DNA from 4 places in the Bradyrhizobium sp. CB3481 genome. Region 1 is predicted to be linked to each of the others. Evidence: predicted binding sites of a transcription regulator. Region 1 holds the regulator's gene; each other region holds the start of a gene.

The links. Region 1 encodes PhoB, which activates phosphate uptake and scavenging genes when phosphate is short. Its sites were predicted from a motif close to TGTCATNNANCTGTCAT; they were not measured.
Region 2: the regulator PhoB is predicted to act here: its motif matches at 2,793-2,809, upstream of QA643_RS31500 (alkaline phosphatase D family protein).
Region 3: the regulator PhoB is predicted to act here: its motif matches at 2,720-2,736, upstream of QA643_RS29235 (YbhN family protein).
Region 4: the regulator PhoB is predicted to act here: its motif matches at 3,964-3,980, upstream of QA643_RS22425 (RNA degradosome polyphosphate kinase).

The regions. Positions count from the first base shown of each region.
Region 1 is NZ_CP121647.1:704,165-710,099, forward strand. It holds gene pstC (phosphate ABC transporter permease subunit PstC) at 1-194, shown strand, start outside; gene pstA (phosphate ABC transporter permease PstA) at 196-1,041, shown strand; gene pstB (phosphate ABC transporter ATP-binding protein PstB) at 1,038-1,859, shown strand; gene phoU (phosphate signaling complex protein PhoU) at 1,870-2,586, shown strand; gene phoB (phosphate regulon transcriptional regulator PhoB) at 2,597-3,307, shown strand; gene QA643_RS03315 (GcrA family cell cycle regulator) at 3,669-4,181, opposite strand; gene QA643_RS03320 (aspartate aminotransferase family protein) at 4,685-5,893, shown strand; gene argF (ornithine carbamoyltransferase) at 5,893-5,935, shown strand, end outside.
Region 2 is NZ_CP121647.1:6,497,282-6,503,216, reverse strand. It holds gene QA643_RS31510 (indolepyruvate ferredoxin oxidoreductase family protein) at 1-2,152, shown strand, start outside; gene QA643_RS31505 (hypothetical protein) at 2,296-2,694, shown strand; gene QA643_RS31500 (alkaline phosphatase D family protein) at 2,876-4,453, shown strand; gene QA643_RS31495 (acetyl-CoA C-acyltransferase) at 4,847-5,935, shown strand, end outside.
Region 3 is NZ_CP121647.1:5,971,209-5,977,143, forward strand. It holds gene QA643_RS29220 (EAL domain-containing protein) at 1-244, opposite strand, end outside; gene QA643_RS29225 (MFS transporter) at 380-1,768, opposite strand; gene QA643_RS29230 (ferritin-like domain-containing protein) at 1,999-2,505, opposite strand; gene QA643_RS29235 (YbhN family protein) at 2,890-3,945, shown strand; gene QA643_RS29240 (hypothetical protein) at 4,042-5,935, shown strand, end outside.
Region 4 is NZ_CP121647.1:4,599,005-4,604,939, forward strand. It holds gene QA643_RS22400 (glutathione S-transferase family protein) at 1-655, opposite strand, end outside; gene purN (phosphoribosylglycinamide formyltransferase) at 715-1,368, opposite strand; gene purM (phosphoribosylformylglycinamidine cyclo-ligase) at 1,365-2,438, opposite strand; gene QA643_RS22415 (CDP-alcohol phosphatidyltransferase family protein) at 2,589-3,131, shown strand; gene QA643_RS22420 (DnaA/Hda family protein) at 3,230-3,907, shown strand; gene QA643_RS22425 (RNA degradosome polyphosphate kinase) at 4,054-5,935, shown strand, end outside.

The DNA.
Region 1 (5,935 bases):
TCAAGATCCAGTCCTCGATCTTCGCGCCGGGCACCACGATCTCGGCGGCGATCGCTTCCGAATTCGCCGAGAGCGACGGGCTGCACCAGTCCGGCCTGATCCTGCTAGGCCTGCTCCTGTTCATCCTGACGTTTTTCGTGCTGGCCGCCGCGCGGCTGATGCTGATGCGTCTGGAAAAGAAGGCGGGCAACTGACATGAACGCGATCTACGCTTCCCGCCGCCGCAAGAATATCGTCATCAAGTTCCTGTGCCTGGGCGCCGCGGCATTCGGCGTCACCTGGCTGGCGCTGATCCTGTTCACGCTGTTCTACAACGGCCTCACCGGGCTCAATCTCGCCGTCTTCGCCCAGGACACGCCGCCGCCCGGATCGACCGAGGGCGGACTGCGCAACGCCATCATCGGCTCGATCATCATGACAGCGATCGGCGTCGGCATCGGTGCGCCGCTCGGCCTGTTCGCGGGCACCTATCTCGCCGAATATGGCAAGCACGACAAGCTGACCTCGGTGATCCGCTTCATCAACGACATCCTGCTTAGTGCGCCGTCGATCATCATCGGCCTGTTCATCTACGGCGCGGTCGTGGTGCCGATGCGCGGTTTCTCGGCGATCGCCGGTTGCCTCGCGCTCGCCGTGATCGTGATCCCCGTGGTGGTGCGCACCACCGAGGACATGCTGGGACTGGTGCCCAATCCGCTGCGCGAGGCCGCGTCCGCGCTCGGTATGCCCCGCTCGCTGGTGATCCGGCGCATCGCCTACCGCGCCGCCCGCGCCGGCCTGATTACCGGCGTGCTGCTTGCCACCGCCCGCGTCGCCGGCGAAACCGCGCCGCTGCTGTTCACCGCGCTGTCGAACCAGTTCTTCAGCCTCGACCTCACCAAGACGATGGCGAACCTGCCGGTCACCATCAACAATTTCGTGCAGAGTCCCTATGCCTACTGGAAGCAGCTGGCCTGGGCCGGGGCGCTCCTGATCACGCTTACCGTATTGGCCCTGAATGTTGGCGCGCGCATCCTTGGCGCCGAGAGGACATCCAAATGACCGAACTGTCCGTATCCGTGAGTAACGCGAGCGGTCCCGTTTCACAGATGCCGCTGCCGGACGCCGCGCCGAAGGTGACGGTGCGTGGCCTCAACTTTTATTATGGCGAGCACCACGCGCTGAAAAACATCAACCTGACGCTCGGCACCAACCGCGTCACCGCCTTTATCGGCCCGTCCGGTTGCGGCAAGTCCACGCTGCTGCGTATCTTCAACCGGATGTACGATCTCTATCCCGGCCAGCGCGCCACCGGCCAGCTGCTGCTCGACCAGACCAACATCCTCGATCCCAAGCTCGACCTCAATCTGCTGCGCGCCCGCGTCGGCATGGTGTTCCAGAAGCCGACGCCGTTCCCGATGACGATCTACGAGAACATCGCCTTCGGCATCCGCCTCTATGAGAAGATCTCGAAGTCCGAGATGGACGACCGCGTCGAGAAGGCACTGCGCGGCGGCGCGCTGTGGAACGAGGTCAAGGACAAGCTCAATGCCAGCGGCCTGTCGCTGTCCGGCGGCCAGCAGCAGCGCCTATGCATCGCGCGCACCGTCGCGGTCCGGCCAGAGGTGATCCTGTTCGACGAACCGTGCTCGGCGCTCGACCCGATCTCAACCGCCAAGATCGAGGAACTGATCCAGGAACTGTCGGAGGACTACACCATCGCCATCGTCACCCATAACATGCAGCAGGCGGCGCGCGTCTCCGACAAGACCGCTTTCATGTATCTTGGCGAACTGATCGAATTCGACGACACCAACAAGATTTTCACCTCGCCCGGCGATCGACGTACGCAGGACTACATCACCGGCCGGTTCGGTTGAGGAGACAGAGATGGGTTCCGAACACACTGCCAAAGCATTCGATAGCGATCTTCAGGAATTGACCCGTCTCGTTGCCGAGATGGGCGGCCTCGCCGAGCGCATGATTTCTGAATCCGTTGACGCGCTGGTCCGCCGCGACGTCACCCTCGGCTCGCGGGTCGTCGCCTCCGACGTCGAGATCGACCGTCTGCAGCATCTGATCGAGGAGCGCGCGGTGTTGACCATCGCTCGCCGCCAGCCGATGGCGATCGACTTGCGCGAAATCGTCGGCGCCATGCGCGTCGCCACCGACCTGGAGCGGATCGGCGACCTCGCCAAGAACATGGGCAAGCGCGTCGCGGCGCTGGAGAAGGATTTCCAGCCGCTGAAACTGATGCGTGGCCTGGAGCACATGACCGACCTCGTGCAGTCGCAGGTCAAGTCAGTACTGGACGCCTATGCGGCGCACGACCTGCCCGCGGCGATGGCGGTGTGGAAGGGCGACGAGGAAGTCGACGCCATCTGCACCTCGCTATTCCGCGAGCTGCTCACCTATATGATGGAAGATCCGCGCAACATCTCGTTCTGCATCCATCTGATGTTCTGCGCCAAGAACATCGAGCGGATCGGCGACCACGCCACCAACATCGCCGAGACCGTGTTCTACATGATCGAGGGGCAGCAGATTCTCGACAAGCGCCCGAAGGGCGACATGACGACGTTTGCTGCGACCATTCCCAATAGCTGAGGATGATAGGATGAGCGCACGCATCATGGTGGTCGAGGACGAGGAAGCGCTGACCACGCTGTTGCGCTACAACCTCGACGCCGAAGGCTATGAGGTCGAAACCGTTGCACGCGGCGATGACGCCGATACAAGGCTGAAGGAACGGGTGCCCGACCTCGTGGTGCTCGACTGGATGCTGCCGGGGCTATCAGGCATCGAGCTGTGCCGCCGCCTCCGCGCGCGGCCCGAGACCAAGCAGCTGCCGATCATCATGCTGACGGCACGCGGCGAGGAGAGCGAGCGCGTGCGGGGTCTTGCGACCGGCGCCGACGACTACATCGTCAAGCCATTCTCGGTGCCGGAATTGCTGGCGCGGGTGAAGGGCCTGCTGCGGCGCGCCAGTCCCGAGCGGCTCGCCACCGTTTTGACCTATGGCGACATCGAGCTCGACCGCGAGAAGCGCCGCGTCGCGCGCTCCGGCCGCCAGATCGACCTCGGCCCGACCGAGTACCGCCTGCTTGAATTCTTCCTGGAGCATCCCGGCCGCGTCTTCAGCCGCGAGCAGCTGCTCGACAGCGTCTGGGGCCGCGATATCTATATCGATGAGCGCACCGTCGACGTCCACATCGGCCGCCTGCGCAAGCTGCTCAACCCCGGCCGCGAGCAGGATCCGATCCGCACCGTGCGCGGCGCCGGCTACGCGCTCGATGATCGCTTCGCGAAGGCGGAGCAGCCGCAGTAGCGTTCCACGGCTATCTCCGCACCCTCAGCCGTCGTCCCGGCCCATATGCGCAATTGCGCATCAGGAGCCGGGATCCATAACCACCAATCTCGATTGTCGAAATGCGCTGGAGCCCCAGCGAGGCATAACCACGCGCAACGATGGTTATGGGTCCCTGCGTTCGCAGGGACGACGTCGTTGAGGCAGTTTGCTCTTAGCGCACACAGCCGTCGTCCCGGCCTTTGAGCCGGGACCCATAACCACCAATCTCGATTGTCGAAATGCGCTGGAGCCCCAGCGAGGCATAACCACGCGCAACGGTGGTTATGGGTCCCCGCGTTCGCGGGGACGACATCGTTGAAATAATCCCGCGCGCCCGCCCTTACCGCGTCGTCTTCGGCTGCTGCCGCCGCCGATCGGCAGCGGGCTGGTAGGCGATGCGCGAGTGGTGCGCGCAGTAGGGCAGGCCGGTGAGCGCCTTGCCGCCGCAGAAGAAGAATTCCGGGCTTGCGGGATCGCCGACCGGCCAGTGGCAGGTCGCTTCGTTCAGTTCGAGCAGCGACAGGCGCTGGCTCATCGGCACCACATTGTCGAAGGCAACCGGATCGGGCTCCAGCTCCACCTCGAAGGCGTGCGCGAGCGCGGTGTTGCCGCGCGACACCGGCCGCGATACCCGCATCATCTGCTGGGCGGCGGGGCGCGCCTTGCGCTGCCGCGGCGCGGCCGAGGAGGGGCTCTTGGCACGGCCGGACAGGCCCAGGCGGTGCACTTTGCCGATCACGGCGTTCCGCGTCACATTGCCGAGTTCCGCGGCGATCTGGCTGGCCGATAATCCGGCTTCCCAGAGCTTTTTCAGCTGCTCGACGCGATCGTCGGACCAGGTCAATACCGTCATCGTATGCTTCCCTTCGCGTCGCGCCGGCCAACCTGGGGCAGCGCCCGCGATGTCATTCGTCTCAAAAATCCCTGCGGTCAGAATCCCTTAGCCCTCGCCGGGCGCGATATGGGCGCCCGAACGTTTACGCTTTCACAAAAGACTCTTAAGGGATCAAAACTGCCGCACGAGATGTCGTACCCGACAGCCCAAACGCTACAATATGGCGTGACTCGGGCGCAAGAGTCCGCGCCCCGACGTCCACATGTTCTGACATCTAGGCATTCCACTGCGTGTTTTCCACCACACCGCAATCCTACGGATTCACCATCTTGCACTGCAGGAAAGGCCGTTCCATGGCGTGTTGACAGCGCCCCGCGCCCACATAGAATACCTCTCGCGTGCCGCCCTTAAGCGGCGGCACGTTTCGTTTCGCAAGACCGGCTGTTGCCGACTTCGCGCCAAGGCACGCGTGTGCTCCGCGGCAGGTCTTGAAGGCAGGTCTCAAACCTCAAGTGATTGTCATGACCAATAGCGCCACGTCGCATCTGCTCCCCGTCTTCGCCAGGGTCGATCTCGGCTTCGAACGCGGGGAGGGCTGCTGGCTGACCTCGACGAGCGGCGAGCGCTATCTCGACTTCACCTCGGGGGTCGCGGTGAATGCGCTGGGCCATTGCCATCCGCATCTGGTCAAGGCGCTGCAGGAGCAGGCGACAAAACTCTGGCACATGTCGAACCTGTTCAAGTCGCCCGACGGCGAGAAGCTCGCCGCGCGGCTCTGCGAGCAGAGCTTTGCCGACCTCGTCTTCTTCTGCAATTCCGGCGCCGAGGCGATGGAGGGCGTGATCAAGGTGGTGCGCCGCTATCACGCTTCCAAGGGACATCCGGAGCGCTACCGCCTCGTCACCTTCGAAGGCGCGTTCCACGGCCGCACCCTGGCGACGCTCGCCGCCACCGGCTCCGCCAAATATCTCGAGGGTTTTGGCCCACCGATGGACGGTTTTGACCAGGTGCCGCATGGCGATCTCGAAGCGGTGAAGAAGGCGATCGGCCCGCAGACCGCCGGCATCCTGATCGAGCCGGTGCAGGGCGAGGGCGGCGTGCGCTCGGCGCCGCAGGCTTTCTTCAAGGCGTTGCGCCAGCTTTGCGACGAGCATGGCCTGTTGCTCGCATTCGACGAGGTGCAGACCGGCATGGGCCGCACCGGCGATCTCTTCGCCTACAAGCGCGTCGGCGTGACGCCGGATGTGATGTCGCTGGCGAAAGCGCTCGGCGGCGGCTTCCCGATCGGGGCGGTGCTGACATCAGCGGAAGCCGGCTCCGGAATGACACCGGGCTCGCACGGCTCGACCTTCGGCGGCAATCCGCTGGCGATCGCGGCCGCCAATGCCGTGCTCGACGTCATGCTGAAACCCGGCTTCTTCGACCATGTGCAGAAGATGTCGCTGCTGCTCAAGCAGAAGCTCGCCTCGGTGGTCGACCGCTATCCTTCCGTGCTGTCGGAAGTGCGCGGCGAAGGGCTGCTCGTCGGCGTCAAGGCGGTGGTGCCCTCGGGCGATCTCGTCAACGCGCTGCGTGACCAGAAACTGCTGACGGTCGGCGCCGGCGACAACGTCGTGCGTTTCCTGGCGCCGTTGATCGTGACCGAGGCCGAGATCGATCAGTCCGTTCAGATGCTCGAAGGCGCCTGCGCCGCATTGTCGGGCGCGCAGCTCAAGAAGGCGGCGGGATGATGAGCAAGTCCGTCCGTCACTTCCTCGACATCAATGAAATGC
Region 2 (5,935 bases), 2.2 Mb from region 1:
CTCGACCAAAATTCCTGAGGGCAGCCGCGCTATGGCCGGCATCGGCTGTCACGGCATGGCGCTCTCGGTACCGAACCGCCGGACGCAGACAATCTCGCATATGGGCGCCGAAGGCGTGAGCTGGATCGGGCAGGCGCCATTCACCAGCGAACCGCACGTGTTCCAGAATCTCGGCGACGGCACCTACACCCATTCCGGCCTGCTGGCGATTCGTGCGGCGGCGGCGTCCGGTGTCAGCATCACCTACAAGATTCTGTATAACGACGCGGTGGCAATGACCGGTGGCCAGCCGGCCGAAGGCGGGCTGACGGTGTCGCAGATCGCCCATCAGGTGGCGGCGGAAGGCGCCAAGCGACTCGTCATCGTCTCCGACGATCCCGACAAATATCCGGCGAACTATTTCCCGCCACGGGCAACCATCCATCACCGCCGCGAGCTCGACGCAGTGCAGCGGGAGCTGCGCGAGGTCAAGGGCCTCACGGTTCTGATCTACGACCAGACGTGTGCTGCAGAAAAGCGCCGCCGCCGCAAGCGCGGGCTCTATCCGGACCCGCCGAAGCGCATCTTCATCAACGAGCGCGTCTGCGAGGGCTGCGGCGACTGTTCGCAGGCCTCCAACTGTGTCTCGGTGCAGCCGCTGGAGACCGAGTTCGGCCGCAAGCGGCGGATCGACCAGTCGAACTGCAACAAGGACTTTTCCTGCATCGAAGGCTTTTGCCCAAGCTTCGTCACCGTGCATGGCGGCAAGCTGCGCAAGGCGGACCGCGCGGCGGCCGATCCGTCGGCGCTGTTCGCCGATTTGCCGACGCCGACGGTGCCGGCGCTCGACGGCGCCTACAACATCCTCGTCACCGGCATCGGCGGCACCGGCGTCATTACCATCGGCGCGCTGCTCGGCATGGCCGCGCATGTCGAGGGCAGGGCGTGTTCGACCCTCGACTTTACGGGATTGTCGCAGAAGAACGGCGCGGTGATGAGCCACGTCCGCATCGCGCCTGTTGCGGATGATCTCTCCACCGTGCGCATCGCGCCCGGCGGTGCCAATCTGATCCTCGGCTGCGACATCGTCGTCGCCACCAGCATTCCGGCGCTGAGTCGGGCCGAGCGCGGCGTGACGCGGGCGATCGTCAATGCCGACCTGCTGCCGACCGCAAGCTTCGTCATCAACCCCGACATCGATTTCGAGGCGGGGACGATGCGGGATACGCTCAATGAGGCCGTCAGCGCCTCTGATCTCGACATTCTCGATGCGACCGGGCTTGCCACCGCGCTGATGGGCGACAGTATCGCTACCAACGCGTTCATGCTCGGCTTTGCGTTCCAGCGCGGCGCCATCCCGCTGTCGCTGGCGGCGATCATGAAGGCGATCGACCTCAACGGCGCGGCGATCGAGATGAACAAGCTCGCTTTCTCCTGGGGCCGGCTCGCGGCCCACGACCTGCCGCGCGTCGTCAGCGCGGCACGCTTCAAGAGTTCGGGCGCGGCGCCGGCCAGGCGGACGCTCGATGAGAGCATCGCTTTCCGCGCCAAGTTCCTGACTGACTATCAGGACGAGGCCTATTCGAAACGCTACCTCGCCGAGGTCGAGCGTATCAGGGTGGCGGAGGCCAAGGCCGCGCCGGGCTCGCATGAACTCACTGAAGCCTTCGCCAAGGGCCTGTTCAAGCTGATGGCCTACAAGGACGAATACGAAGTCGCCCGGCTCTATTCCGACGGCGAGTTCGCAAAGTCTTTGAGGGACCAGTTCGACGGCCAGCCGGGCGTCAAGGTCAGCCTGGCGCCGCCGCTATTGGCGACGCGCGATGCGGTGACCGGGCGCCTGCAAAAGCGCGAGTTCGGCCCGTGGATTTTCACCGCCTTCGAGCTCCTCACCCACTTCAAGTTCCTGCGCGGCACCAGGCTCGATCCGTTCGGCTACACCGCCGAGCGGCGGATGGAGCGTGTGCTGCCGGGTGAATATTCCGCGATGATCTTCCGTCAGCTCGACCGGGCCAAACCGTATGATTGGCCGCGGCTAGTAGCGCTAGCGAAATCCGCGGAACTGGTTCGCGGCTACGGCCATATTAAGGAAGCTAATGTCGCCAAATACCGCGCTGAGTGCGCACGGCTGGAAGCGGCGATCGGCCAGCCGGTGGCGCAGGCGGCCGAGTAGCGATCTTCATCCGGCACGTGAACTTTTCCACAGCGGGGATCACGCATCGCTGACCCTGCGGCAGGAACCGGCTGGAATTATCCGGCCGGCTTCCTACATGATGCCTGTTCTTCAGTTTTTGATTGGATTTCAGGAGACCGCTGATGGTCCTGAAAAGCGCTTTTGCGGCTGTGCTTTGCACGGGGCTCCTGATGTCGGGCAGCGCCGCGCTGGCGGATGAGTATCGCGCGGGCGAACTGTTCAGCCTCGATCCTTCGAGCGCTCTGCTCTCACCAAAGCGGCTCGGTCCGGAGACGCAATTCGCGCCCGTCCGCATCGAAGCGCGAACCGATCGCAAGCCGGTGAAGACCGAGCGCGTGGTTGTCCGTAAAACTCCGGAGCGCAAGGTGCAGGTCGCGCAGACGCGCGCCGAGAAGCCACGCGGCATGGCCCGCACCAAGCTGGCGCGTCGCCACTCCAATCCGCTCGACGCCCAGGCGCGCGATACGCGGATCCAGACCTGGCCGTGCAATTCAGGCGGCATCTGCGACTGGCAGCGGTAGCATTTCGTAGGATGGGTAGAGCGCAGCGAAACCCATCAATCATTTGCGCGGAGCCATGATGGGTTTCGCTGCGCTCTACCCATCCTACTCATCTTCACCTTCATCCACCTGTCGTAAAACCTTCGGCCAGCATTCAAATTGCTCGGGCACACCGTCGTCGTGATTCGACGAGGGTGCTTCGATGCCGATTGCGATTCGCGCCGGGCAAAGCCTGAACCGGCGTCAATTACTGGTCCGCTCCGCCGCAACATGCGCCGTCACCGGTCTCGGCAGTCTCGCCAGACCCTATCTTAGCCGCGCCGCCGACCGGCCGCTGATCACGAGCGGCATTCAATCGGGTGACGTCTCGGATCATTCCGCCGTGATCTGGGCACGCGCTGACCGCGCCGCCCGCATGCAGGTGGAGTGTTCGACATCGGAGAATTTCAGCAGCATCCTTTCAACCGCTTCCGCCAACGCGATGCCAGACCAGGATTTTACTTCCAAGGCGCTGCTCGACGGCCTGCCGCCCGGGCAGGACATTTTCTATCGCGTGCGATTCGAAGACATCGATGGGCAGGGGCTCGCAGGCGAGATGCAACTCGGGCATTTCCGCACCGCGCCTGTGGCGCGCAGCTCAGTGTCGTTCGCCTGGTCTGGCGATACCACCGGGCAGGGCTGGGGCATCGACGAAAGCCGTGGCGGGATGCGGACTTACCGCACCATGCTCGACAACCGTCCGGACTTCTTCATCCATTCCGGCGACCACATCTATGCGGACTGTCCGGTGGAGCGGCAATTGAAGCTGCCGGATGGCGGGACCTGGCGGAACATCGTCACCGAGGAAAAATCCGTGGTCGCGCAAACGCTCGCGCAGTTCCGCGGCAACTACAAATACAACTGGCTCGACCAGAACTTTCGCGCCTTCCATGCCGCCGTCCCCCTGTTCGCGCAATGGGACGATCATGAGGTGACCAACGACTGGGCGCCGGTCGGCACGGCCGACGGGACCGGCTATGCCGAGGACGGCTCTTCGCTGCTGGTGGCGCGGGCGCGCCGCGCGTTCCATGAGTTCATGCCGATGCGCGCCGTAGCAGCGCAAGAGGATGACCGGATCTACCGCAAGATTGCCTACGGCCCGCTGCTCGACGTCTTCATGATCGACATGCGCAGCTACCGCGATTCCACCTTCAACAAGGGCGACCAGAGCGGGGCCTGCATCCTCGGCGCGGCGCAACTGGCTTGGCTGAAGCGCGAACTGGTCGCATCCAACGCCACCTGGAAGGTGATCGCCGCCGACATGCCGATCGGCCTCGTCAGCGAGGACGCCATCGCGCTCGGCAACGGCCCGCCGGAGCGGCGCGAGCACGAGATTGCCGATCTGCTGTCGTTCGTGAAGCGCGCTGGCATCCGCAACATCGTTTGGCTGACGGCCGACATGCACTATACCGCCGCGCATCATTACGATCCGAACCGTGCCGTCTTCCAGGATTTCGAGCCGTTCTGGGAGTTCGTCAGTGGTCCGCTGCATGCCGGCACCTGGGCGCCGGCCCCGCTCGACGATACGTTCGGCCCGAAGGCGATGTTCCAGAAGGGCTGCAGCGGCGAGAACCTCGCGCCCTGTTACGGCATGCAGTTCTTCGGCCGCGTCGACATCGACGGCAAGACCGAGGTGATGACGGTGACGTTGAAGGATGTCGACAACAGCGATCTCTGGTCGGTCGATATCGAACCGCGTCCGGATGCGCGGCCCGGCCAGATCATGGCGCAGCACATCTGAGGCGCGGCCTCAGGGCCTCACAACGAGATAGCCGCCGACTACCATCAGCACGGAGAGCGCAATAACCACGCCAAGCACGGCGGCGATGATCGCAGGCAGCTCGTGAGCATCCAGCCATTGTCGCAACGCCCTTACCATCGCACCCCCACATGATCTTGATTTTCGCCGCAGCTTGCGCGCCAGCGATTTCAATAGCGGTCAATTTCGCTCAGTGAAATAGCCCACCCATGCGTCTTTCGTCGCGCACCCTTGCCGAACGAGGGGCGTTGTGCAAATCCCGGCTTCGGGCCGGCTTGCGGGCTAATTCTGTTCCGCATGCCGGAATTCGGGTTTTGGCTACACACGGGCGCGGCCCCAGTCCATACTGGATCGCACCACAGGGAGGTCTTTCAAATGCGTGAAGCTGTCATCGTTTCCTATGCGCGCACGGGGCTGGCGAAGTCCGGCCGCGGCGGGTTCAACATCACGCCGCCGATGTCGCTGGCGGCCCACGCCATCAAGCACGCGGTGGACCGCGCCGGCGTCGACAAGGAATATGTCGAGGACTGCTATCTCGGCAATTGCGCGCATGGCGCGCCGAACATCGGCCGCCAGGCCGCGCTGCTCGCCGGCATGCCGAAATCGACCGCGGGCGTTTCCGTAAACCGTTTCTGCTCGTCCGGCCTGCAGACGATCGCGATGGCCGCCAACTCGATCCGCTCGGACGGCGCCGATTGCATCGTGGCCGGCGGCGTCGAAAGCATCTCTATTCCGGGCGGCGGATCGCCCAAGGAATCGATCGATCCGGAGCTGCTCAAGGTCGCGCCTGATATTTTCATGGCGATGATCGACACCGCCGACATCGTCGCCGAGCGCTACAAGGTCAGCCGCGAATACCAGGACGAATATTCGCTGGAATCTCAGCGCCGCATGGCGGCCGCGCAGCAGGCCAACAAGTTCAAGGACGAAATCGTCCCGATGAAGACCAAGATGAAGGTGGTCGACAAGGCGACGAAAGCCGAGAGCATCGTCGACTATGTCGTCGACCGCGATGAGTGCAATCGCCCGGAGACGACGCTCGAAGGCCTCGCCAAGCTCGAGCCGGTGAAAGGTCCCGGCAAATACGTCACCGCCGGCAATGCCAGCCAGCTCTCGGACGGCGCGGCGGCGGTGGTGTTGATGGAAGCCAAAGATGCCGAGAAGCGCGGCCTCAACCCGATGGGCCGTTTCGTCGCCTGGGCGTCGGCCGGCTGCGAGCCGGACGAGATGGGCATCGGCCCGATCTACGCCGTGCCGAAGCTTTTGAAGCGCCACGGTCTGAAGATCGACGACATCGACCTCTGGGAGCTGAACGAGGCCTTCGCCAGCCAGTGCCTCTATTCCCGCGACAAGCTCGGCATCGATCCGGAGAAGTACAACGTCAACGGCGGCTCGATCGCGATCGGCCATCCCTTCGGCATGACCGGCGCGCGTCTCACCGGCCACATCCTGCAGGAGGGCCGT
Region 3 (5,935 bases), 2.8 Mb from region 1:
TGCTGTATCCGGCGCCGGCGCCGGGATCGTAAGCCAGCATCGCGACGAAATGAGTGGCCCAGATTCCGCAGCCGCCGACTGCCGCATCGAGCGCGATCCAGACCGCGCGCGACCGGCCGCGCGAAGCCCTGGCGCGATGAAAGAGGCTGATGGCGACGGCGCTGGCAAGCCAGCAGATGGTGCCGGCCAGCACGACCAGGCGCCAGTCATGTTCAGTGGTGAGGCAAGTCAGGACGCGGTACATTACAGACCCCCATGGCCTGTAACAGCATTCCCATTGGTATATTTGGCGTAACCTTCGCGGCCCAGTTGCAGGGATGGTGAATGAATACCCCACCCGGCGGCCCACGCCGGCCGCCGAGATCAATGTGCGGGAACGTCAACGAGCTTCGCTTCGAGCGAAGTATCCTTTCCGATCGGTTACCGCCGATCCGCCCCACCAGATCGCGGCGGCAGCCGCGAGCAATACGCCGGCCGAAATCCCCAGCGAGGCGTGCAGGCCGCCCATGAACGCACCGGAGCGGCCGACCAGTGAGCCGAACAAGGCGACGCCAAGCACGCTGCCGGTTTGCCTGGTCGCGTTGAGCACGCCTGCGGCCACGCCCGAACGCGATTTTTCCACGCTGCCGAGCAGCGTCGATGTCAATGGCGGCACCAGCAATCCGAGACCGGTGCTCAGCGCGATCAATTGCAGGCAGATCAACCAGTAGCTGGTGCCGGCCTCGATTCCGAGCATCGCAAGACATCCGGCTGCCGAGAGCAGCGCACCGACCGCAATCGTGGCCGGCGCACCGATACGTTCGGCCAGCCGCGGGGCGATCAGATTGACCGGCAGCACCGCGCCCATCATCGGCACAAACGCGAGCCCGGTCATGAATACCGACAATCCGTTGATCTGCTGAAAGTAGAGACTGAGCACGAAGATCAATCCGTAGATCGCGACATTGACCAGCAGGCCGATCAGCGATGTCAGAGCAAACATCCGGTTTCTGAATAATGCGAGCGGCAGCATCGGTTGCGCCGCTCGCGCTTCGCGCCATACGAACAGGGCCGCAAAGGCCGCAGCCACGGCGAAACCTGCGATCACGAGCGAATGATTCCAGCCCAATGAGCCGGCCTCGATGATCGCGCCGGCGAGCGAGCCGAGCGCCACGATCGCGGCGATCTGGCCAGGCAAGTCGATCTCGCGTTCCGCCGTTCGCGTCGTCTCGTCGGCAAAACGCCAGGCGAGGTACAGGCCGGCAAGGCCGATCGGCAGATTGACGAGGAAGATTGAGCGCCAGCCGACCAGCGCGATCAGCGCGCCGCCGACGAACGGACCGGCCGTTAGCGCAAGGCTGGCGCCCGCGGCCCAGATGCCGACGGCGCGCCCGCGCGCCTTTTCTTCCCCATAGGCATGGCTGAGCAGCGCCAGTGAATTCGGCACCAGAATGGCCGCGGCCAATCCCTGAACGCAGCGCGCCAGGATCAGCACCGTGGCATTGGGCGCCAGCGCGCAGGCCACCGAGGCCGCCGTGAACATGGCAAAGCCCGCCATGAACACCCGCTTGGCGCCGATCCGATCGCCGAGCGCGCCGGCCGTCAATATGAAAGCCGCAAAGGCGATGGTGTAGGCGCTCACCACCCATTGCAGTTCGGTAACGCCCCCGCCGAGCGAAATGCCGATGGCATTGAGGGCGGTATTGACGATGGTGACGTCGAGCTGAACGACGCCATAGCCGAGACTCATCGCGGCGAGCGTCAGCGACGCTGCGAACCTGCTCGCCATCGGCGCGGCCTCGGAACGGGTCGACGCTCCGCCCGCCGGAACCGGTCTCAATCCGGAAGATAGGTTTGTCATGGCTTCACCCTTCAGGGGGCAACGCCGTTAATTTGGTGTCCGTTTCAACAAAACACTTCGTCAAAGCTCGAAGTGTGGGTGCAGCCGGCCGCTGGCGCGAAAAAGCCGCGCAGGGAAGAGGCCCTCGCGCGGCTTTTTGTCTCAACGCGGGCGAGCGATCAGCTTGCGGCGCGCAGGTTGACCTTGCCCTCGGCCAGCGAGGTCAGCTTCTTGTCGACCGTCTTTTCCTCATCGAGCGTCTGCTGCAGGATGGCGGCGCAGTCGTTGCGCCCGAGCTGCCGCGCCCATGCGATCAGGCTGCCGTAGCGGGTGATTTCATAGTGCTCGGCGGCTTGCGCTGCATTGATCAACGCAGCATCCAGCACATCCTTGTCCGCGATCTCGCCGGCCACATCGTCGGCTTCCTCGATGATGCCGTCGATCGCCGGGCAATCGACCGCCTTCGCCTGGGCGCCGTGCATGCGAAAGATTTCTTCGAGACGCTGCACATGCGTCTTGGTTTCATCGAGATGGCTCAAAAAGCCCTGCTTCAGCTGCTTGTCGGTAGCCTTTTCCGCCATTTTCGGCAGCGCTTTCACAAGTTGTTTCTCGGCGTAATAGATGTCCTGCAACTGATGGACGAACAGGTCGTTCATCGTCTTGATGTCTTTGGTGAAGAGTCCCATTGCCATGATCCTTTGTTGGGGGAACACGCAAGGCGCAGCTGTCCTGCCCGGCACGGCGCGCTCGCTGTTCGATGCTGATCAGAAACTAACCGGCCCCCGAAAAGGATGTTCCTAAGGCCTCGAAAACGCCGCGATGGAACGAGCGGGAAACTGCGGCAAAAACGGCCCGCGGAACGGACCTCCTTGCGACTCAAAATCGTTAACGTGGCGACATATGTGGGGCGTATGACAAAGGCGTCGAACGAAGCCAAAAGCCATGTTTGTCAAGGGCTGCACAAGGGCCCGATTTTGGCTTATGGATTTCGCGCACGGTGCCTCTGACCGTCGACTGTCGCTTGCGTGACAGGCCCATCTCTATGTTTTGCCGCCCCGCCGGGAGGATGAATGCATCGGCTGCTGACCGCGCTCCGGCGTGGCTTCAAGGAGAAGATTGGCTGGAAACGGCTGGGAATCGCCGCGAGTCTTCTCATCATAGCGCTTGCGATCACCCATCTGGTGCGCACCCTCAAGGGGGTCGACACCGGGGTTATTCTCACGGCCCTGACCGACATCGCCCCGCATCGCATCGCGCTGGCGGCGCTGTGCGTGGTCGGCGCATTTTGCACACTGACCCTTTATGATTTCTTCGCGCTGCGAACCATTGGCAAGAACCACGTTCCCTATCGCATCGCGGCGATGTCGAGCTTCACCAGCTACACCATCGGTCACAACATCGGTGCCACCGTCTTTACCGGCGGCGCGATCCGGTTCCGGATCTATTCGGACTACGGCCTGACCGCGATCGACGTCGCCAAAATCTGCTTTCTGTCGGGGCTGACCTTCTGGCTCGGCAATCTGTTCGTGCTCGGTATCGGCATGGCCTGGCACCCCGAGGCTGCATCGGCGATGGACTTGCTGCCGTCAGCCATGAACCGCTTGATTGCCCTTGGCTGCCTCGCCGGCATCGGCGCCTATTTCGTTTGGCTGCTCACGGGCGAAGGGCGGCGCGAGCTCGGGCAGAACGGCTGGAAGGTCGTGCTGCCCTCCGCCCGATTGACGCTGCTGCAGGTCCTGATCGGCGTGGTCGATCTCGGCTTCTGCGCCCTCGCCATGTATCTGTTGATGCCGATGACGCCGTATATCGACTTCGTGTCGCTGGCGGTGGTCTTCATCCTCGCAACCCTGCTCGGCTTTGCCAGCCACGCGCCCGGCAGCATCGGCGTATTCGACGCCGCGATGCTGGTGGCGCTGCCGCAGTTCGGCAGGGAAGAGTTGCTGGCGACACTGGTCGTATTCCGGATCCTGTACTTCCTGATCCCGTTCGGCATCTCGATTTCGATCATGGGAGCGCGCGAAGTCTGGCTCAGTCTGATACAACCCTGGCAGGAACGCCGCCGGCTCGCCCAGGCCTGTACCGCCAAGGCTCGGGTGCGGCAGATGATCAAAGGCCGGCAGCCGTGAGCCGGTAACGGCGTCGTTATCTGCGGCGGCTGGTCTTTTGTGGCGAAGCTGCCTCATTCTCTTATTTCTGCCTTACCGCTAACGTCAAACGGCGCCATGGCTGGAATTTTCTCTACTTTGATGCTGTCGGCTGCGCTGATTGCCGGCGCGCTATCAGGCGCGTTCACGTCCGCGGCGCAAGCCCAGACCGCCGGCGGCTACGGGCCGCTGCAGATTTCCTGGGAAGTGCGCAACCGCTTCCGCCTGTTCCGCGAGGAGCGGGATTTCCTGCTGCACGCCGAGACCGGGCGCGGCCGCAGCGTGCTGGCTTCCGAGCAGGCATTGGCGATTCAGAGCGACGGCCGCGGCTGGGCGCGCAACACCGTGAACCGCCTCTGCATCGATCTCGCCGGCCGCGTCAGCGAGCCCTGCACGCGCGACAACGTCAAGGAAAGCTACCTGACACCGATCGATCATCCTGTCGTGATCCGCCTGACCGGACCCGTGCCGGTCGGCGCGACCTGCGCGTGGACGGTCGATGATGGCGACGGCCCGCAGACGTCCGCCTTCGACTGCGCCGAGCCGGTCAACCTCCGCGTCCGTTACGGCCGCACCACGGTGGTGACCGCCGACGTATCGAGCTCGGAAGGCAGCCAGCGCGTCTTCACCGAGATCGCGGTGCGCGACATCTTCATTGCCGGCCTCGGCGACAGCATCGCTTCCGGCGAAGGCAATCCGGACCGGCCGGTGGCGCTCGCCGATGAAGGCTTTTGCTTCCGCTCCTATCTCGGAACGGCGGCTGCGCAATATTATCGGCCGAGCCGCGCGGGCTATAAGGGCGGACGCGCCTGCGAGGCGCCCGATTCGCTCGCAGTCTGGCAACGGCAAAGCGCGCTCTGGTTCAACCCGGCCTGTCACCGCTCGCTCTACAGCTACCAGACGCGCACGGCGCTGGCGCTCGCCATCCGATATCCGCACATCGCCGTGACCTATCTGCCGCTGGCCTGCACCGGCGCCACCATCGCCGATGGCCTGTTCGGCTCGCAGCGCGCCCGCGACTGCCTGCCGTCGAAATCCGGCAGCGGCGCGTGCCAGGGCACGGTCAACGGGCAACTCGCCGAGCTGCGTGAAGCCGTTGGCGCCGCAAAACGCCGGCAAGCGGATCGCCAGCTCGATCTGGTGCTGCTGTCGATCGGCGCCAACGACATCTATTTTTCAGGCCTCGTCGCCGACGTCATCGTGGATACCGCGACCGAGCGCACGCTGTTCCGGCGCAGCGGCGTGATGGCCTCTGTGGACGATGCACGCAGTGCGATGGCGCGGGACCTGCCGCAGGGCTTTGCCAAGCTTCGCGAGGCGCTCAAGCCCCTTGTCGGCGGCGACCTGTCACGGGTCGTCTACACTGCCTACGCCAATCCGACGCTGGCCAATGGCGGCGCGCCCTGCCCGGGCGGACGCGCCGGCTTCGACATTCATCCCTCCTTCAACGCGCAGCCGCAGCGCCTCGCCGCCGTCTCCAGTTTCGTCGAAAACGAATTCCTGCCGCAGCTGCGGGCGTTGGCGCTTTGCGAGGGCGGCATCCTGTGCCGCAATCCGCGCGCCGACCGCATGACCTTCGTCGACGGCCACCAGATGGCCTTTGCCAACCACGGCTTCTGCGCGCGCGCCGAAAACGATCCCGAATTCGACCGGCAGTGCTTCTCGGCGAGGGGCGACAGTTTCGATTCCGATATCGTCACGGCCGCGAGCCAGCCGATGCTGTGCGGCCGCAGCGCCGGCGAGTATCGCGCCTATCTGCCGCGCGCCCGCTGGATCCGCGATGCCAATGACAGCTACTTCGCCGCGATGACCTATCCGCAGGGCCTGCCGACGTCGCAGCAGCCGTCCGATATCCATGACGCGACCTGGGGCGTGCTGTCGGCAGTCTATGGCGGCGCGGTGCATCCGAGCGCCGAGGGCCACGCCGCGATGGCTGACGCCGCGGTGCCGGCCGCCGCCGCCGTGCTGCAGC
Region 4 (5,935 bases), 3.9 Mb from region 1:
TGAGATTGGCGTGGCTTGCCGCCGCCCGCTGCAGGTCCGATTCGAACAGTGGACAAATCGCGCAGACCGCGAACGCGAACATCGTGGCATCGATGCCGACAGGCGTGTTGCCCATGAAGAACGGCTTGTCGCCGAGATAGGCCGCCATCGCGTCGATCGAACGAATCCCGATCGCGGTGATCTCGTCGGCCGAGTGACGGCCCAGTCCATGGCCGTGCAGCGTCTTGCGTAAGCGCCGGCGGATCATCGTAACGACCACGGGCCGGACCGGCGCCGGCACGCCCTTGAAGAAGTTGACCGGTCCTTTGCGGAAGTTGTCGTCGATCATCCAGCGGAAATAGACGCTGGCCCAGTAGAGATTGTCCTCCGCCATCTTCTCGAACGCCCAGGAGATGGCGAGCTGCTCGGCGGTAAGCCCCTGGTCGAAGTCGATGCCGTACTTCTTCTCGAGATGCCAGCGGATCAAGGTCGAGTCGCCGAGCAGCTGGCCGTCGTCCTCAATGTAGGGGATCTTGCCTTTGGGAGCCTTCGAAAAGCTCATCAGCGCCTTTTCGAATGGCAGCTTCGACATCCTGAGCAAGGTCTCGGCCTTGGTCACGAACGGGCTTGCGTCGGGAAGGCCGAAATTCGGCCCAGAGCCATAGAGCGTGATCATGGAACCTCGATGAATTTGCTGTGCGCATCTCGCCCGCGCTGCTTCGCGTGCCGATATTATCAGATCGTCCGCGGCGAAATCAGGGTGCCGCCGCGCTCAGTGTCGCCGGCGATCCTGCAGAAATCGCCTTCGAGGCGGAGCCTGCCGCTTGCGAGCAGGCGCAGCGCCTCGGGATAGATGCGGTGCTCGATGTCGAGGATACGCTGCGACAACGTCTCGGCGGTGTCGTCATCGGCCACCGCGACCGCGCCCTGCATCACGATCGGACCGGCATCGGTTTCTGGGATGACGAAATGAACGGTCGCGCCCGAGATCTTCACCCCGGCCCGCAATGCCTGGCCGTGCGGGTCGAGGCCCGGAAAGGACGGCAGCAGCGATGGATGGATATTGAGCATCTTGCCGTACCAGCGTTGCACGAATTCGGCGGTGAACAGCCGCATGAAGCCACCGAGACAAATCAGCTCCACCTTTTCCTCGTCCAGCGCCCGCTGCAGCACCGCTTCGAAGCCGGCACGATCCTTGCCGAACGGTTTGCTCTCGATCACCTTTGTTTTGATGCCGCTGGCGGCGGCCTTCTCCAACCCGGCCGCATCGGCCCGGTTGGAAATCACAGTGGCGATCTCGGCCGGAAAGTCCGCGGCCGTCGCCGCGTCGATCAGCGCGGCCATGTTCGACCCGCGCCCGGAGATCAGGATGGCGACACGAGCTTTCATTGCGCGAGATCGAGGTGGCCGTTATAGACCACGCGATGCTCGCCCGTGGCCGGGATCACTTCGCCGAGCAGCGCGACGGTCTCGCCGCTTGCGGTCAGGATTTCCGTCACCTGCTCGACCGCATCCGCCCTGACGATCGCGATCATGCCGATGCCGCAGTTGAAGGTGCGGAGTAGTTCGAACTCGGCGATGCCGCCCAGCTCCGCCAGCCATTTGAACACCGGCAACACCGGCAGCCGCGCCAGGTCGATGCCGACGCCGAGATGCTTCGGCAGCACGCGCGGAATGTTGTCGGTGAAGCCGCCGCCGGTGATATGGGCGAGGCCCTTGATCGCGCCGGTCTCGCGGATCGCGCGCAGGCACGACTTCACATAGAGCCGCGTCGGCGTCAGCAGCGCGCCGCCGAGCGTCATGACCGGCGAGAACGGCGCCGGCGCATCCCAGGCAATCCGCGAGTGCTCCACGATCTTGCGGACCAGCGAGAAGCCGTTGGAGTGAACCCCCGACGAGGTCAGCCCGATCACGGCATCGCCCGCGGCGATATCGCCGCTGGGCAGCAGCGTACCGCGCTCGGCCGCTCCGACCGCAAAGCCCGCGAGGTCGTAATCGCCGTCCTTGTAGAGCCCCGGCATTTCCGCGGTCTCGCCGCCGATCAGGGCGCAGCCGGATTCGCGGCAGCCCTCGGCAATGCCGGCCACAATGGCCGCCGCGGCCTCCGGATCGAGCCTGCCGCAGGCAAAATAATCCAGGAAAAACAAGGGTTCCGCGCCCTGCACGACGAGATCATTGACCGACATCGCCACGAGATCGATGCCGATGCCGCCATGCAGGCCGGTCTCGATCGCGATCTTGACCTTGGTGCCGACGCCGTCCGTCGCCGCCACCAGCACCGGGTCCTTGAAGCCCGCGGCCTTGAGGTCGAACAGGCCGCCGAAACCGCCGATTTCGGCGTCGGCGCCGGCCCGCGCGGTGGCGCGCACCATCGGCTTGATGAGATCGACGAGGCGGTTGCCGGCGTCGATGTCGACCCCCGAATCGGCGTAAGTGAGCCCGTTTTTGCGGTCGTTCATGCCCAAATTCCAGTATGATGACGGCTGGTTACGAGGAATTCAGCGATCCTGCAATGGCTCGCAAGGGCCCAGCGCATATACTATGTAGATAAGAACCGGCAGAACCCGCCAGGGGCCGGATCTAAGGCCGGGAGCCGGGAAGCGACCGAGTTGAGTATTCCGAATATCATTACGCTGGGGCGCATCATTCTGGTGCCGGTCATCGTCTGGGCGATCGTGTCCAGCCAGATGGAAATTGCCTTCGCGATCTTCGTCATTGCCGGGGTCAGCGATGCCATCGACGGTTTCCTCGCCAAGCGCTTCAACATGTCGAGCGAGCTCGGCGCCCTGCTCGACCCGCTCGCCGACAAGGCTCTGCTGGTGTCCATCTTCGTCGCGCTCGGCATCTGGGGCGCGGTGCCGCGTTGGCTGGTCATCCTTGTGGTGTCCCGGGACATCATGATCGTCGCCGCGGTGATCGTGTCATGGCTGCTCGACAAGCCGGTCGCGATGAAACCGCTGATGGTCTCGAAGCTCAACACCGTGGCGCAGGTGGCGTTCGCGGCGCTGGTGCTGGCCTCGCTCGGCTTCGATTTCAGGCCGGCGCCTTATGACGTGATCCTGATGGGATTCGTCACGGTCTTTACCTTGGCTTCCGTCTCGCTCTATCTCGTCGAATGGGTGCGGCACATGAGCACGATCGAAGCGCGCTAGCTTCTTCTGTTATTTTGATGCGTTTTCTTCACGCCACCCGGTAGCCATTTCGCTTGAAAACGCTATGAATGCCCAAAGATTCCGGCCTGGAGACCTGCGTGGCAGTTCGCGTTCAACCTCGTCAGCTTGCCTTCGCGCTGCCGCATGCGGAGAGCCTGACCCGCGACAATTTCCTGGAAGGTCCGGCCAACGAGGCCGCGCTCGCGCTGATTGAAAGCTGGCCGGACTGGCCGAACCGCGTCATGCTGCTGGTGGGACCGGAAGGCTCCGGCAAGAGTCACCTTGCGGCGATTTGGGCCGAACAGGCCGGCGCGCGTTCGACGGCGGCACATGCGCTGAACCCCACTTCCGTGCCGGGTGCGCTGGCTACCGGAGCGCTGGTGGTCGAAGACCTCAAACCCGCCGACTTCGACGAACGCGCGATATTTCATCTCCTGAACCTGGCGCGGGAGGATGCGGCCTATATCCTGATCACAGCGCGCGTTCCGCCGTCGGCCTATGAGATCGAGCTGCGCGATCTCCGTTCCCGCCTGCGCGCCGTACCCGTGGTGTCGCTGTCGCCGCCCGATGATCTCCTGCTGCGCGGCCTGATCGTCAAATTCTGCGCCGACCGGCAAATGAGCATCGACGAAACGGTCGTCAGCTACCTCGTCAGCCGGATCGAGCGCTCCTACGCCGCCGCCCGTCAGGCGGTCGAGCTGTTGGATACCGAGGCGCTGCGGCTCGGCCGGCCGGTTACCCGGGCCCTGGCCGTGGAACTCCTGCGCAACATCTGAGCGGTATCCCGTGCTGCCTGCCGCCGCCTTGACGGTGGATTTGGGCGGAACATCAATGTCATTGAAACGTCATCGGAATATCACATGGTGTCGACGCATCCCTGATTTAAGCGTCTGCGTCCTCGCCCGAGATGGATCAAAGCCTCATGGAATCGGCACAAGTTATTGAAATAAAAGAAAAAGAGACGCCTGCCGAGACAGTTCCCGCGATCGCCGCCAGCCCGGAGCGCTTCATTAACCGCGAGCTGTCCTGGCTGCATTTCAACCGCCGCGTGCTCGAGGAATCGGTCAATCCCGGCCACCCGGTGCTGGAGCGGGTCCGCTTCCTGTCGATTTCTGCCAATAACCTTGACGAGTTCTTCATGGTCCGCGTCGCCGGTATCAAGGCGCAGGTCCGCGAAGGCATTGCCGAACGCAGCCCCGATGGGCTGACGCCGTCCGAGCAGCTCGCCCTGATCAACAAGACGGTCTCGGAACTCGCCTCCGACCAGCAGGCGATCTGGCGCGACCTGCGCACGACGCTGTCGGACACCGGCATCAAGCTGGTCGACGGCCACGACTTCACCAAGGCGGAGCGGAGCTGGCTGGAGGATCACTTCCTCCACAACATCTTCCCGCTGCTGACGCCGCTCGCGATCGATCCCGCGCACCCCTTCCCGTTCATTCCGAGCCTCGGCTTCACCATCGCCCTGCAATTGTCGCGTACGTCAGACGGCAAGGCGATGAACGCGCTGATCCGCATGCCCGGCAAGATCGACCGCTTCATCCGCATGCCTGCGGGCAAGGATGGCGCCGTGCACCTGATCCCGCTGGAGCAGGCCACCGGCCTGTTCATCGGCCGCCTGTTCCCCGGCTACACGGTGAAGGGCCAGGGCGCCTTCCGCATTATCAGAGACTCCGAACTCGAAATCGAGGAAGAGGCCGAAGATCTGGTTCGCCTGTTCGAGACTGCGCTGAAGCGTCGCCGGCGCGGTTCGGTGATCCGCCTGGAGATGGAAGCCAAGATGCCGGAAGCACTGTGTGCCTTTGTGCGGCAGGCGCTTGCGGCGGCGGATGACGAGGTCTTCCTGGTCGACGGCGTGCTGGCGATGAACGAGCTCTCGCAGCTCACGCGGCTCGACCGTCCCGACCTCGAATTCACGCCTTACGTGCCGCGCCACCCCGAGCGGGTGCGAGACCATGGCGGCGACATCTTCGCTGCGATCAGGCAGAAGGACCTGATCGTCCATCACCCTTACGAATCCTTCGACGTCGTCGTGCAGTTCCTGCAGCAGGCCGCGCGCGATCCCGACGTCGTCGCCATCAAGCAGACGCTCTATCGCACCTCGAACAATTCGCCGATCGTGCGCGCCCTAGCCGAGGCAGCTGAGGCCGGCAAGTCGGTGACGGCGCTGATCGAATTGAAGGCGCGGTTCGACGAAGAGGCCAATATCCGCTGGGCGCGCGACCTCGAACGCGCCGGCGTGCAGGTCGTGTACGGCTTCCTCGAACTGAAGACACACGCCAAGCTGTCGATGGTGGTGCGGCGCGAGGGCGGCAACCTCACGACCTATGTGCATACCGGCACCGGCAATTATCATCCGGTCACCGCGCGCATCTACACCGACCTGTCATACTTCACCTCGGACCCGATCATCGGCCGCGATGCGGCCCGGGTGTTCAATTATATCACCGGCTATGCAGAGCCCAGCGACATCGAGCGCATGGCCGTGTCGCCGTTGACGCTGCGCAAGCGCATCATCGAACACATCAGGGGCGAGACCAATCACGTCCGGCACGGCAAGCCCGGCGCGATCTGGATGAAGATGAATTCGCTGGTCGACCCCGACATCATCGACGCGCTGTACGAGGCTTCCCAAGCCGGCGTGTCGATCGAGCTGGTGGTGCGCGGCATCTGCTGCCTGCGGCCCGGCGTGCCCGGCCTGTCAGACAATATCCGCGTCAAATCGGTGATCGGCCGCTTCCTGGAGCACGGCCGCATCTACTGCTTTGGCATGGGTCAAGGCCTGCCCGGCCCCAAGGCGGCTG